2 regions of the Geodermatophilus sp. SYSU D00965 genome follow, and region 1 is predicted to be linked to the other one. Evidence: riboswitches for the same ligand, from Rfam matches in the RefSeq annotation. Region 1 holds a riboswitch; the other holds the start of a gene.

What was found. A riboswitch is a leader RNA that binds a small molecule or an ion and turns the genes downstream of it on or off. The one in region 1 is predicted to bind thiamine pyrophosphate.
Region 2: linked by a shared signal. The riboswitch ahead of thiM (hydroxyethylthiazole kinase) and the one ahead of ACI789_RS19665 (ECF transporter S component) in region 1 are both predicted to bind thiamine pyrophosphate.

Annotation. Positions count from the first base shown of each region.
Region 1 covers NZ_JBJGYQ010000023.1:21,643-29,086, reverse strand. Annotated here, with positions in the region: gene ACI789_RS19685 (VOC family protein) at 1-308, opposite strand, end outside; gene ACI789_RS19680 (aminotransferase class I/II-fold pyridoxal phosphate-dependent enzyme) at 402-1,859, shown strand; gene ACI789_RS19675 (Mut7-C RNAse domain-containing protein) at 1,961-2,665, shown strand; gene ACI789_RS19670 (Nramp family divalent metal transporter) at 2,773-4,065, shown strand; TPP riboswitch at 4,209-4,312, shown strand; gene ACI789_RS19665 (ECF transporter S component) at 4,310-4,924, shown strand; gene ACI789_RS19660 (ABC transporter ATP-binding protein) at 4,957-6,348, shown strand; gene ACI789_RS19655 (energy-coupling factor transporter transmembrane component T family protein) at 6,345-7,112, shown strand; gene ACI789_RS19650 (uracil-xanthine permease family protein) at 7,125-7,444, opposite strand, start outside.
Region 2 covers NZ_JBJGYQ010000008.1:129,948-137,391, forward strand. Annotated here, with positions in the region: gene thiD (bifunctional hydroxymethylpyrimidine kinase/phosphomethylpyrimidine kinase) at 1-224, opposite strand, end outside; gene thiE (thiamine phosphate synthase) at 221-889, opposite strand; gene thiM (hydroxyethylthiazole kinase) at 886-1,683, opposite strand; TPP riboswitch at 1,676-1,770, opposite strand; gene ACI789_RS09760 (helicase) at 1,894-3,645, opposite strand; gene ACI789_RS09765 (alpha/beta fold hydrolase) at 3,744-4,589, shown strand; gene pgm (phosphoglucomutase (alpha-D-glucose-1,6-bisphosphate-dependent)) at 4,700-6,334, shown strand; gene ACI789_RS09775 (M20 family metallopeptidase) at 6,387-7,444, shown strand, end outside.

The DNA.
Region 1 (7,444 bases):
ATCCCGACCAGCGCGCCGACCTGCAGCAGCGCGTCGCGGATGCGGGCGAGCTCGGCGAGGGTGTCGACCTCCCAGGCCAGGTGGTAGAGGCCGACCGTGCGCCGGCCGGCCTCCGAGGCGCCGGCGCCCGCGCCGATCTGGAACAGGCCGAGGTCGTGGTCGTTGCTCGACCCCTCGGCCTGCAGGAACACCGCGGCACCGGGGATCTCCATCTTCGCGCGGAATCCGAGCACGTCGCGGTAGAAGGCGTGGCTGCGGGCGACGTCGCGCACGTAGAGGACGGCGTGGTTGAGGCGCTGGACGGGCATGGTCGGACTCCTGACGGTCGGCAGGACGCCAGTGTGCGCCCATCTGCTTGAGACTTCAAGTATCGGTCGCGCCCGATCGGGTAGGTGCCGGGCATGGACCACTCGCGCGCCCCCGTCCTCGAGGCCCTGCAGGAGTTCCGCCGCCGGGGGGACGTCGTCTTCGGCCCGCCCGGCCACAAGCAGGGCCGCGGTGCCGACCCGCGGGTGGTCGAGGTCGTCGGGGAGGGCGTGTTCGCCTCCGACGTCCTCTCGCTCAACGGCCTCGACGACCGGCGCGAGTCGCAGGCGGTCACCACCCAGGCCGAGGACCTCATGGCCGACGCCGTGGACGCCGACAGGGCCTTCTTCTCCACCTGCGGCAGCTCGCTGTCGGTGAAGAGCGCGATGATCTCGGTCGCCGGCCCGGACGAGGAACTGCTGGTCAGCCGCAACGCGCACAAGTCGGTGGTGGCCGGGCTGATCATCAGCGGCATCCGCCCGGTGTGGGTGCACCCGCACTTCGACGCCGAGCGGCACCTGGCCCATCCGCCGGAGCCCGAGGACGTCCGCCGCGCGCTCGACCGGCACCCGCAGGTCAAGGGGATGCTGCTGATCACCCCGACCGACTGGGGCACCTGCGCCGACATCGCCGGCGTCGCCGAGGTGTGCCACGAGCGCGACCTCCCGCTGATCGTCGACGAGGCCTGGGGGGCCCACCTGCCCTTCCACCCCGACCTGCCGGCCTGGGGGATGGACGCCGGCGCGGACGTCGTCGTCACCAGCGTGCACAAGATGGGCGGGGCGATCGAGCAGAGCTCGGTGTTCCACCTCAAGGGCTCCCGCGTGGACCCGCAGGTGCTCAAGCAGCGGGAGGACCTGCTGGGCACCACGAGCTCCTCGTCGCTGGTGTACCTGACCCTCGACGGGTGGCGACGGCACATGGTCGAGCAGGGCGAGGAACTGCTGGGCAGGGCGATCGAGCGCGCCGCGCGCCTCCGGGCGGAGATCGACGCGCTGCCGGGCCTGGCGGTCATGGGCCGTGAGGTCATCGGCACCGGCGGCGCCTTCGACCTCGACCCGCTGGCGATCACCGTCGACGTCCGGGGCCTGGGCATCACCGGCTTCCAGGCCGGGGACTGGCTGCGCGCCGCCTGCCACGTGGACCTCGGCGCGGCTGACACCCTCCGCGTCAACGCCCGCATCACCCACGCCGACGACGACGAGACGGAGAAGGCGCTGCTGGACGCGCTGCGTGCCCTCGTGGAGGGTGCCGCGTCGATGGAGCGCCCGCCGCGGGTGGACCTCCCCTCGCCGCAGGGCCTCGAGCTGGAGCAGGCGATGACGCCGCGCGATGCGTTCTTCGCCCGTGTCGAGCAGGTGCCGGCCGCCGAGGCGGTGGGCCGGGTGGCCGCCGAGCTGGTCAGCCCCTACCCGCCCGGCGTCCCGGTGCTGGCGCCCGGCGAGCGGATCAGCCAGGACGCCGTCGACTACCTGACCAGCGGGGTGCAGGCCGGGATGCTGATCCCCGACGCCGCGGACCCGTCGATGGAGACCTTCCGGGTCGTCGCCTGATGACAGCCGCGGGAGCATCGCAGCGAGCGCCAGCGAGCGAGGAGCGGACCGCGGCGCGGAATCAGGCCATGGACGTCTCATAGCCCCTCAGGAGGCCAGCGGTGACCGGCTCGGTGGACGTCCTCGTCCCGCCGCCGCTGCGCTTCCTCCTGCCGGGACGGGACCGGCACCGCGGCGTCCGGCGGATGCGGTTCGACCCCGACGCCACGCTCGGCCACGTCGTCCAGGCGGCCGGGGTGCCGCTGACCGAGGTCGGCGGCCTCCGGGTCGACGGCGCCCCCGCCGGCGTCGCCGACCGGACGCGGCCGGGCAGCACCGTGGAGGTCGCCGAGGTCCCGCGGCCGCAGCCGGTGCCGGCCGGCGGCTTCCTGCTCGACGTCGGGCTGGGGGCGCTGGCCCGCCGGCTGCGGCTGCTCGGCCTGGACGCGGCGTGGTCCAACGACGCCGACGACGCCGACCTCGTGGTCCGCGCGACCGCCGAGGAGCGCGCCCTGCTCACCCAGGACCGCGGCCTGCTCATGCGCCGGGCCCTGCCGTCGGGGGCGCTGGTCCGCGGCGCCCGGCCCGACGACCAGCTCGCCGACGTCCTCGACCGGTTCGCTCCCCCGCTGGCGCCGCTGACCCGCTGCACCGCCTGCGGCGCCCGGCTGCTGCCGGTGGCCAAGGCCGACGTCGCCGACCGGCTGCCCGCCGGTACCAGGCGGACCTACGAGGAGTTCTCCCGCTGCCCGGCCTGCGACCGGGTCTACTGGCGCGGCGCGCACGCCCGCCGGATCGACGCGCTGGTCCGGACGGCGAGCCGGTAGGGCCCGCCAGGTCGGCCCCCGGGGGCCACGGGCTGGCCCGCACGTGTCACCCGCGGCGGGCACAGGAAGGAGCGCCCATCCACCTGCGCCGCTCCTGCGAGGCCGCCGTGTACCTGTCGAAGACCGAGGCCGCCGTCCTGCCGACCACGCTGGTCGGCGCGCCGAGACCGGCACCCTCCGGGTCCGGACGGCGGCGGCTGTGGCCGCTGCTGGGTCCGGCGTTCGTCGCGGCGGTGGCCTACGTCGACCCGGGCAACTTCGCGACCAACTTCGCCGGCGGCGCCTCGTTCGGCTACACGCTGCTGTGGGTCATCGTGGCGGCCAACCTCATGGCGATGCTCATCCAGTCGCTGACCGCCAAGCTCGGGCTGGCCACCGGCCGGGACCTGGCCACCCTCTGCCGAGAGCAGCTGCCCCGGCCGGTCACCCGCGGGCTGTGGCTGCAGGCCGAGGCGGTCGCGATCGCCACCGACCTGGCCGAGATCGTCGGCGGCGCGGTGGCGCTGAACCTGCTGTTCGGCGTGCCGCTGCCGATCGGTGGGGTGATCACCGCCGTGGTCGCGTTCGTGCTGCTGGCCGCGCAGTCCCGAGGGCACCGGCCGTTCGAGCGGGTGATCGCCGGGCTGCTGCTGGTGATCGGCCTGGGCTTCGGCTACACGCTGGTCAGCTCCGGCGTCGACGTCGGCGGGGTCGCCGGCGGCCTCGTGCCCTCGTTCGCCGGCTCGGAGAGCCTGCTGCTGGCCACCGGGATCCTGGGCGCGACCGTCATGCCGCACGTCATCTACGTGCACTCCGCGCTGACCCCGGGCCGGTACGGCGACGTGGTCACCGCCGGGCGCAGCGAGGCCGGCCGGCGCCGGCTGCTGCGGGCCCAGCGGGTCGACGTCCTGGTCGCGATGGGCCTGGCCGGGCTGGTCAACGCCGCGATGCTGGTGATCGCCGCGCAGCTGTTCACCGCCGACGACGGCATCGAGTCGCTGGAGAGCGTGCACGCCGGGCTGGGCGACCAGCTGGGCACCGGCGCCGCGCTGGCCTTCGCCGTCGCGCTGCTCGCCTCCGGGTTCGCCTCCTCCTCGGTCGGCACCCACGCCGGGCAGGTGGTCATGGCCGGCTTCCTGCGCCGGCACATCCCGGTGCTCGCCCGCCGGCTGGTCACCCTGGCGCCGGCCCTGGCGGTGCTGCTGCTCGGCGGCGACCCGACCACCGCGCTGGTCTGGTCGCAGGTGGTGCTCTCCTTCGGCATCCCCTTCGCGCTGGTGCCGCTGCTGTGGCTGACCGCCCGCCGCTCGGTCATGGGCAACTGGGTCAACCGGCCGGTCACCACCATCGCCGGGGCGGTCGTCGCCGCGCTGATCATCGGCCTCAACGCCCACCTGCTGCTGGGCTTCGTCCTCGGCTGAAGGACCTCCCCCGCGATCATGGCGCGGTGACCACTCCGGAGCCCCCTCCGGTGGTCACGGCGCCATGATCGTGTCCGGGCAGCGGCAGCGGGCACCGGCGGACGGCGGCAGCGGCGGAACGGTCTAGGCTGGTCGCACAACCGAACACACAGCAGGGGAGCGCTTCGGCGCTGAGAGTGCGGGTTCCCGCAGACCCTCGAACCTGATCCGGGTCATGCCGGCGCAGGGAGTCTGGAGGAAAGTCATGGCCGACCAGGCCGTCCGTCCGTCGTCGGCTGCGCCCACCGGGGGGCGCTCGCGCTGGCGCACCGTCGACATCGTCGTCACCGCCGTCCTGGGCGTCGCCTTCGGCGTCGTCTTCTGGGCCTGGGGCCTGCTGTGGGCGGGTACCGGAACGGCCTTCGCCGCCTTCCCGCCCGGGCAGGCGTTCATGTACGGCGTCTGGCTGGTCCCCGCGGTGCTCGCCCCGCTGGTGGTGCGCAAGCCCGGAGCGGGCCTGTTCGCCGAGCTGGTCGCCGCGATCGTCTCGGCGCTGCTCGGCTCGGCCTGGGGGACGACGACGATCGTCTACGGCCTGCTGCAGGGGCTGGCCGGGGAGGCCGGCTTCGCCGCCTTCCGGTACCGCCGCTTCGGGTGGCCGCAGGCACTGCTGTCCGCGGCGCTGGCCGGCGCGATGGCCGCCGTCCTGGACCTCCTCTACTACTACCCGGACTGGACCGCGGGCTGGAAGACGACGTACGTGGCGCTCGTCGTGGCCGGCACCGTCGTCGTCGCGGGCGCGGGCAGCATGGCGCTGACCCGCGCGCTGGCCGGCAGCGGTGCGCTGTCGGCGTTCGCCTCCGGCCGCACCCGGGTCTGACGCTGACCGGGGGGTCCCCGGCCGCCGTCCGGGTGGCCGGGTGGGGCTTCCGGCACGCCACCCGGCGGGCCTGGGCGGTCCGGGACGTCGACCTGACGGTGGCCCCCGGTGAGCGGCTGCTGCTCACCGGGGCCTCCGGCTCGGGCAAGTCCACGCTGCTGCGGGCGCTGGGCGGCCTGCTGGACCCGGAGAGCGGGGACGTCGTCGGCGTGCTGACCGTCGACGGCGAGCCGCCCGACCGCCGGCGGCAGCGCGTCGGCATGGTCTTCCAGGACCCCGACTCGCAGCTGGTGATGACCCGCGCCGGGGACGACGTCGCCTTCGGGCTGGAGAACGTCGGCACCCCGCCCGCGGCGATCGGGCCGGCCGTGGACGCCGCCCTCGCCGCGGTCGGCTTCGACCTGGGCCGGGACCGGTCCACCGGCGCGCTGTCCGGCGGGCAGAAGCAGCGGCTGGTGCTGGCCGGCGCGCTCGCCCCGCGCCCCGGCCTGCTGCTGCTCGACGAGCCCACCGCGCAGCTGGACCCGGCCGGCGCCGAGCTGGTCCGCGGCGCGGTGGCCCGGGCGGTCGCCGACCGCGGCGCCACGCTCGTCGTCGTCGACCACGACGCCGCGGCCTGGCTGCCCCTGGTCGACCGCGTGGTGGAGCTGCTGCCGGGGGGTGGTGTGGCCGAGCACGGCCCCGGGTGGGCACCGGCTCCGCTGCGCCTGCCCGTGCGGCGCAGCTCCCCCGCGGGGGCGGTGCTGCTGGCCGCCGACGCGGCCGGGTTCACCCACCGCGGCTCGACCGCCCCGGCCCTGCCGCCGACCGACGCCGTCCTGCGGGCCGGGCGGACCCTGGCGGTCACCGGCCCCAACGGCACCGGCAAGTCCACGCTGGCGCTGCTGCTGGCCGGCCTGCGGGCGCCGACCACCGGCCGGGTCACCGCCGGGCCGGCGCTCACGGCGGGGCTGCGCCGCCCGGACCGGCCGCCGTCCCGCTGGCGGGCCGCCGAGCTGGTGGAGCGGGTCGGCACCGTCTTCCAGCACCCCGAGCACCAGTTCCTCACCGGACGGGTGCGCGACGAGCTGTCCCTGGGTCCGCTGCGCGCCGGCGCGGGCGAGGGCGCGGCCCACCGGCGTGCCGACGAGCTGCTCGAGCGGCTCGGCCTGGCGCCGCTGGCCGAGGCCAACCCGTTCACCCTCTCCGGCGGGCAGCAGCGGCGGCTGTCGGTCGCCACCGCGCTGGCCACCCGGCCGCCGGTCCTGGTGCTCGACGAGCCCACCTTCGGCCAGGACCGGGACACCTGGTCGGAGCTGGTCGCGCTGCTGGCCGAGCAGCAGGACGGCGACCGCGCCCTGTGCCTGGTCACCCACGACGTCCACGTGGTCGCCGCGCTGGCCGACGACGTGCTGAGCCTGGGCGCCCGGGTGGCGGTGCCGTGACCCCGCCGCTCGCCCTGGGGCCGGTGCGCCCGGTCCCGCTGTCGGCGGTGAACCCGGTCGCCCAGCTGGCCGCCATCGCCGTCCTCACCGTCGTGCTGCTGGTCAGCGGCGACCCGGTCACCCCGGCGGTGGTGCTCGCCGCCGAGCTGGCGTTGCTGCCGGCCGCGGGGCTGACCGCCCCGCGGGAGGTCGCGCGCCGGACCTGGCCGCTGCTGCTGAGCGCGGCCGGCGTCGCCTGGGTCAACGTGGCCTTCGGCGCGCTGGACGGCGCGGATGCCTGGCTCAGCGGCGCCACCTGGGGCCTGCGGGTCGTCGCCCTGGCGCTGCCCGGGGTCCTGCTGGTCGCCTCCACCGACCCGGTCCGGCTGGCCGACGCGCTCACCCTGCACTGGCGCGTGCCGCCGCGCTTCGCCTACGGCGCCCTGGCCGCGCTGCGCCTGGTGCCGCTGCTGGCCGCCGAGTGGGAGACGATCCGGCTGGCCCGGCGGGCGCGGGGCGTCGACGCCGGGGCGAACCCCGTCGCCGCGGCCCGGCTGCTCGCCGGCACCGCCTTCGCCCTGCTGGTGGCCGCCATCCGGCGCGGCACCCGGCTGGCGACGGCGATGGACGCCCGCGGGTTCGACTCCGGCGTCCCCCGGACCAACGCCCGCGGCTCGGTCCTGCGCCCCCGCGACGGCTGGTTCGTCGCCGGGACCGTCGCGGTCTGCGCGGCGGCCGTGGCGGCGAGCGTGGCCAGCGGCGCCTGGGACCCGCTGCTCGGCTGAGGTCGCCGCGGGTCAGGCTCCCAGGTGCGGACGGCGCGGCCGGCCGGGCAGCACCAGGTTGAGGACGACGGCGACCCCGGCCGCGACGACGATCCCCGAGTCGAACAGCGCCCCCCACTCGCCGGTCACCCGGTCCACGGCGTCCGGCGCGGAGGCGATCCCCCGGCCCAGGCCGACCGACAGCGCCACGATGAGCAGCCCCCGGGTGTCCAGGCCGTCCTTGCTGAGCAGCTGGACGCCGATCGCGCACACCATGCCGAACAGCACCAGCACGCCGCCGCCGAGCACCGCCGGCGGGATCGCGGCCAGCACCGCGGCGACCTGCGGGAGCA
Region 2 (7,444 bases), on a different contig from region 1:
CCGCGGGTGTTCTGCGCGGTGAGCGCGGTCAGCACCGCCGTCCCGTACGCACCCAGGGCGCTGAAGGTCTTCAGGTCGGCCTGGATGCCGGCGCCGCCGCTCGGGTCGCTGCCCGCGACGGTGAGCGCGACCGGAACGCCGCTCGTGCTGCCTGGTTCGCTCCCGCGGGGCGCTCCGCTCCTCGCTCGTTCCTCGCTGCCGGGCTTCCGCCCCTGTCCGCTCATCGGTGGACCCCCACCGAGCGGCCCGCGTCGATCCGCGCCCGCAGCTCCCGGGCGGCGGCCGCGGGGTCGGGCGCGGCGCAGATCGCCGAGACGACGCAGATCCCGTCCACCCCGGTCGCCGCCACCTCCGCCGCCCGGCTGGCGTCGATCCCGCCGATCGCGACGGCGACCAGCCCCGCCGAGCGGGCGGCAGCCGCGAGCTCCCGGGTGCCCGACGGCCCCAGGCCGGGAGCCGCGTCGGGCTTGGTCGGCGTCGCCCACACCGGGCCGATGCCGACCAGGTCCACGATGCCCGGAGGCAGGGCCAGCGCGGCGTGCAGGTCCGCGGCGCAGGTGACGCTCAGCCCCAGCGGCGCGCCGGGGCCCAGCAGCCGCCGGACCTCGGCCGGCGGGAGGTCGTCCTGGCCGACGTGCACGCCCGCGCGGGCCAGCAGGGCGACGTCGACCGCGTCGTTGACCACGACCGCGACGTCGGGCCGGTCGGCCAGCGCGGCCTGCACGGCCCGGGTGAGGGCGAGCAGCTGCCGCCGGGACGCCGTCTTGTCGCGCACCTGGACGGCGGTGACGCCGCCGGCCACCGCGGCGCGGACGACGTCGGCGACCGGCCGGGGCCGGGCAAGCCCGGTGTCGGTGACCAGGTAGAGGGTCGGGTCGAACCCGTTCACCGCTCCTCCCGCACGTCCGCCCGGCTCAGGGACTCCCCGTCGAGGGCGTCGAGGGCGTCGAGCCAGGCCGGGGCGAAGGTGCCGGGCCCGTCGGCGACGTCGGCGGCGACCTCGGCGGCCAGCGCCACGTGCGCGTGCGCGGCCACGACGCCGGTCAGCGGGTCGTCGCAGACGGCGAGGTAGGCGGCGACCAGGGCGCCCAGCGCGCAGCCGGCGCCGGTGGTGCGGGTGAGCAGGACCGAACCGCCGCCCACCCGCACGGTCCGCCGTCCGTCGGTGACCAGGTCCACCTCGCCGCTGACCGCGACCACTCCCCCGGTGCGCCGGGCCAGGTCGAGGGCGGCCTCGGCCGCGGCGTCGGTGCTGTGGGTGCTGTCCACCCCGCGGCCGCCGGTGCCGGCCCCGGCCAGCGCCAGGACCTCGGAGGCGTTGCCCCGGACGGCGGTGGGTATCAGCTCGACCAGCTCGGCGGCCAGCGCCGTCCGGTAGGCCAGCGGACCGACCGCGACCGGGTCGAGCACCCACGGCGTCCCGGCCGCGCCGGCGGAGCGGGCCGCCAGCCGCATGGCCTCGGCGGTGCGCTCGTGCACCGTGCCGACGTTGACCAGCACCGCCGAGGCGACCGCGGCGAAGTCCCCGGCCTCCTGCGGTGCGTCCACCATCGCCGGTGCCGCGCCGGCGGCCAGCAGGGCGTTGGCCGTCATCGTCTGGACGACGGTGTTGGTCAGGCAGTGCACCAGCGGTGCAGCGGTGCGCAGCTCCTCGCGGGCCGCGCGCAGGTCGATGGCTCCCACGCCGTGACATCCCTTCGCCAGTACGAACTGGAGCAGGTTCGACGGGTGTGCTCTCAGCCCCGGGCGGGGGCACCCCGTGCCACTTGCGGTCCCGAACCTAACAACGTCACGGGCGGAAGTCCTGCGGCGCCGACTGGCGGGTTGCCGTGGTCCGAGCGCGCCGGGAGGCACGGGAACTCGCCACTCGGCGCCGCGCGGCCTCCCGGACGCTCAGTCGTTCCCGGTGAGCGCGGTCGAGGGCAGCCAGTCGGCGTCGAGCAGCTCGGCGATCTCCTGCAGGGACGACGTGTCCGCGCCCGCGGTCGAGCCGCTGACCGCCAGCCGCTCCACCATCACCCGCGCCACCTGCTCCTCCACGGTGTCCTCGGCGAAGGCGACCCGCCACGGCGAGACCTGCCCGTCGCGGTGGGTGCGGCCGGTGACCTGGCGGGCCTGGATGCCGGAGAACCGCGGCTGGTGGAACAGCCCGACCCGCGGCGTGGCCGAGGCGTGCGTCCCGGCGGGCAGCAGCTCGCCGGCGTGCAGGCTGATCGACGCGGTCACCGTGAAGACGCACACCGGCGCGGCGCCGGTCTGGAACCGCAGCCGCTCGGCCTCGACGTCGAACCGGTCGCGGCCGTAGATGGCGGCCACGGCGACGCCCGAGTCCAGCAGCGCCTCCCGGATCGGGTCGGCCGCCGTCTCCACGAACTCCACCGAGACGGCGACCTGCCGCTCGGCCTCCACCTGGGCCTTGACCCAGTCGACGGTCGCCTGTGCGCGGATCAGCCCGGCCTTCTGCCGGAACCGCAGCAGCGCCGCCCGGCCCCGCGCGGTCTGCCGGCCGCGGCGGGCCAGCTGCATCTCGGCGCGGAACTCCTGCCACTCCGACTCGTAGGCGGCCCGCTCCGCCGGCGTCAGCGACACCGGCGTCCCCGTGACCGACACCGGGCCCCACGGCGCCGGGCGGTGCAGCGTCGCCGGCGGGTAGCCCTCGGCCAGCCAGTCCTGCAGCCGGGCGAGGTCGGCGCGGCGGCGGTCGGCGTCCTCGGTCCAGGTCCAGCCGTACCGGCCCCGTTCCACGTGGAACCCGTGCTCGGCGAGCTTCGCCGGCAGATCGGCCCACGCGCGCAGTGGCTCGCCGTGCCGCTGGGCGAACTGCGGCGCCAGGTAGGGCAGCTCCAGCGGCGTGTGCGCGGGGGTGGCGGTGGCCGCGATGACGAACGGCGCGTCCTTCACCCGGCCGGCACCGGAGACCGCCTTCCAGTGCTTCCACCGCTGCGTCGTCGTGTGCCGCACCATGTGCGCCTCGTCGGCGATGACGACGTCGAACCGGAGCTTGGCGACCTTCGCCAGCCGGTCCCACGTGGTCACGCACCAGCGCAGGCCGCCGTCGCCGAAGCCGGCGATCGACCGCGTCCAGTGCGGGATGGTGATCGCCGCCGGGCGGTCCGCGACCACCAGCACCGTGCGGCCGCCGCGCTGCGCCACGACCTCGCGGGCGGCCAGGACGGCGGTGCCGGTCTTGCCCACGCCGGGGTCGTCACCGAGCAGGAAGACCCGGTGCCCGGCCTTCGCCGACGCGGCGATCGCGGCCGCACCGGTGAGCTGCTCGTCGCGCGGCTGCATGGGGCGGCCGGTGGGGACCGGGCGCGGCGTGGCGTTGAGCTCGTCCTCGAGGAAGCGCTCGAACGTGTACGGCGGCGGGTCGTAGGGCGCCAGCTCCGGCGGCAGTTCGCGGCCGACGTACACGTGGGCCTGCAGGTCCGGGCGCCACTGGGCCCCGGGCGCCGGCGCGCGGAACGGGACGGCGAGCACCCACACCCGCTCCCCCGGGCCGGCGACCGGGCGCTCCGGCGCCGGCTTCGCGGTGCGGCGGGCCGGTGCCGCGCGGCGGGCGGCGGTGCTGGTGGTCGTGCTGCGGGTGGTGGTCGAGCGGCTCTGGCTGGTCGACCGGGCTGTGCGGCGACGCCGTCCGGGCATGGGTGTGCTCCCCCTCCGTCGGCGCGGACGCCGACCGGTGTCTTCGTCGGCCGTCGACGGTAGGTGGGGCGGACGACGGGATCTGGTGGAATCGCCGGGTGACGGAGAACTCCGAGGAACGGCTGCACGCCCGGACGCTGGGCGAGCGCGGCCCGCGGGTGGTCTTCGTGCACGGCCTGTTCGGTCAGGGCAAGAACTGGACGACGGCCGCGAAGGGCCTCTCCGGCGACCACCGGGTGACCCTCCTGGACCTGCCCAACCACGGGCACTCGCCGTGGACCGAACGGGTCGACTACCTCGACATGGCGGGGATGGTCGCCGACGAGCTGCGGTCGTTCGCCGAACCGGTCACCCTCGTCGGGCACTCGATGGGCGGCAAGGTGGCGATGCAGGTCGCGGTGCGGCACCCGGAGCTGCTGCGCGCGCTGGTCGTCGTCGACATCTCCCCCACCGAGTACCCGGTGTCCGGCGGACGCACCGACGACCCCGACGAGGAGGCCTCCCCCTTCGCCGCGTACATCGCCGCCATGCGCGCGCTGGACCTCGGCGCGCTGAGGACCCGCGAGGACGCCGACGCCGCGCTGCGCACCGTCGTCCCCAGCCGGATGGTCCGCTCCTTCCTGCTGCAGAGCCTGGTCCGCGAGGGCCTCGGTGCGGACGGCGGATGGCGCTGGCGGCTGAACCTGGAGCTGCTGGAGCGCGACCTCGGGGAGCTGCGCGGGTTCCCCGAGCCGCCCCCGGGCGCCCGCTACGACGGTCCGGTGCTGTGGATCGCGGGCGCGAACTCGCACTACGTGCTCCCCGAGGACCGCGCGCGGATGGAGGAGCTGTTCCCCGCCACCCGGCTGGTGCGGGTCAAGAACGCCGGACACTGGGTCCACTCGGAGCAGCCGCAGGTGTTCCTGGAGACGCTGAAGCGGTTCCTGGAGCGCGTCGAGGGCTGAGCCGGCCGCGGTGCAGCCCAGCGCCCGGCGCGGGTGCGGCGCGCGCCCCGGGGCAGGCGCCGGACCGGCACCGGTCGCGCCGGGGGTGCCCGGCGGGCCAGGATCGGCACATGACCGACCCCCGCGCCGGACAGCCGGCCCGGCCGAGCGACCTCATCGACGTGGCCTCGCTGGTCACCGCCTACTACACGCGGGAACCCGACCCGGCGGACCCGGCGCAGCAGGTGGCGTTCGGCACCTCCGGCCACCGGGGGTCCGCCTTCGACGCCGCGTTCAACGAGGCGCACATCCTCGCCACCACGCAGGCGATCTGCGAGTACCGGGCGGCCCAGGGATACGACGGTCCGCTGTTCCTCGGCCGGGACACCCACGCGCTGTCCGAGCCGGCCTGGGCCAGCGCGCTGGAGGTGCTCGTCGCCAACGACGTGACGGTCCTGGTCGACGCCGCCGACCGGTACACGCCCACGCCGGCGCTGAGCCACGCCATCCTCACCGCCAACGCCGGCCGCACGTCGGGGCCGGCCGACGGCATCGTGGTCACGCCGTCGCACAACCCGCCCCGCGACGGCGGCTTCAAGTACAACCCGCCGTCCGGCGGCCCCGCGGACACCGACGCGACGAAGACCATCGCCGACCGCGCCAACGCGCTGCTCCGCGCCGGGCTGGACGGCGTCCAGCGGATCCCCTTCACCCGGGCGCGGGCGGCGGCGCAGAGCCACGACTTCCTCGGCGCCTACGTCGACGACCTGCCGAACGTGCTCGACCTCGACGCCGTCCGGGACGCCGGGGTGCAGATCGGCGCCGACCCGCTGGGCGGGGCGAGCGTCGACTACTGGGGTGCGATCGCCGAGCGGCACCGCCTCGACCTCACCGTGGTCAACCCGCTGGTCGACCCCACCTGGCGGTTCATGACCCTGGACTGGGACGGCAAGATCCGCATGGACTGCTCCTCGCCGAGCGCGATGGCCTCGCTCATCGGCAAGCGCGCCGACTACGCGATCGCCACGGGCAACGACGCCGACGCCGACCGGCACGGCATCGTCACCCCCGACGGCGGGCTGATGAACCCCAACCACTTCCTCGCCGTGGCGATCTCCTACCTGTTCTCCCACCGGCCCGAGTGGGGCCAGGACACCGCCGTCGGCAAGACGCTGGTCTCGTCGTCCCTCATCGACCGGGTGGTGGCCGGGCTGGGCCGGCGGCTGGTGGAGGTGCCGGTCGGGTTCAAGTGGTTCGTCCCGGGCCTGCTCGACGGGTCGGTCGGGTTCGGCGGCGAGGAGTCGGCCGGCGCGTCGTTCCTGCGCCGGGACGGCCGCGTCTGGACGACGGACAAGGACGGCATCCTGCTCGCGCTGCTGGCCAGCGAGATCCAGGCGGTGACCGGCCGCTCGCCGTCCCAGCTGCACGCCGAGCTGACCGCGGAGTACGGGGAGTCCGCCTACGCCCGCGTCGACGCCCCGGCGTCCCGGGAGGAGAAGGCCCAGCTGGCCAAGCTCTCACCCGAGGACGTCACCGCCACCGAGCTGGCCGGGGAGCCCATCACCGCCAAGCTCACCCGGGCGCCCGGCAACGACGCCGCGATCGGCGGCCTCAAGGTGGTCACCGAGAACGCCTGGTTCGCCGCCCGGCCGTCGGGCACCGAGGACGTCTACAAGGTGTACGCGGAGTCGTTCAAGGGTCCCGACCACCTGGCGCAGGTGCAGGAGGAGGCGCGCGCCGTCGTCAGCGCGTCCCTCGGCGGCTGAGTCCCGCCCGGGCCGAGCGGCGGTTTCCGGGGAAACCGGCGACGATCGGGGGATGGCTGCGCAACTCGACGTGGTGGACCTGGTGCGGGAGCTCGTCAGCCGGACGACGATCTCGGGGGACGCGGCCGCGCAGCGTGACCTCCTGGGCGCGCTCACCGACGTGCTCCGCGAGCGCGCCCCGCACCTGCAGGTGACCGAGGGCCGCGACCGCGACCACCCCTGGACCCTGCTGCGGACGCCGGCCGACCCCGACCGGCCGAACCTGCTGCTGGCCTGCCACGTCGACACCGTGCCGGTGCCCGACCCCGCCGCCTGGCAGCGCGACCCCTTCGGCGCCGACCTCGACCAGGGCCGGGTGTGGGGCCGGGGCGCCAGCGACATGAAGGCCGGGGTGGTGGCCGCGGCCGCGGCGCTGGCGGCCGCCGACCCGCAGACGCCGGTGGCGCTGCTGCTCACCAGCGACGAGGAGATCGGCTCCAAGGGCGCCGCGGCCGCGGCCGCCGCGGTCGCCGACCAGTCGGTGGGGGCGGTCATCGTCCCCGAGGCGACCGGCAACGAGGTCGTCCTCGGGCACAAGGGCGCGCTGTGGCTGGCCGCCCGGACGGCGGGCCGGGCCGCGCACGGCAGCACGCCCGAGCGGGGGCACAACGCCGTCCTGGACCTCGTGGCGGTCCTCGGGCGGGCCGGGGGTGCGCTGCCGCTGCGCAGCGACGGGTTCCTCGGCACCGAGACGTGGAACCCGGGCGTGGTCACCGGGGGCACCGTTCCCAACGTCGTCCCCGACCGCGCCGAGGCCGTCATCGACATGCGCACCGTTGCCGACGGCGCACCGCTCCTGGCGTGGTGGCGCGACCAGCCGGAGGTGGCCGACGTGGAGGTCCGGGTGGACCTGCCGCCGGTCGGCACCCCCGCCGACGACCCGTGGGTCGCCTCGCTGCCCGCGACCGTGCGGCCCACGCCGGCCACCTACTTCACCGACGCGTCGGTGCTCGGCCAGGTGGTCGGTGGCGCACCCATCGTCGTGTGGGGGCCGGGCACGCCCGCGGTGATGCACGCCGTCGACGAGTACGTGGAGCTCGCCGAGCTGGAGCAGGCCGCGGCGGTGTTCTC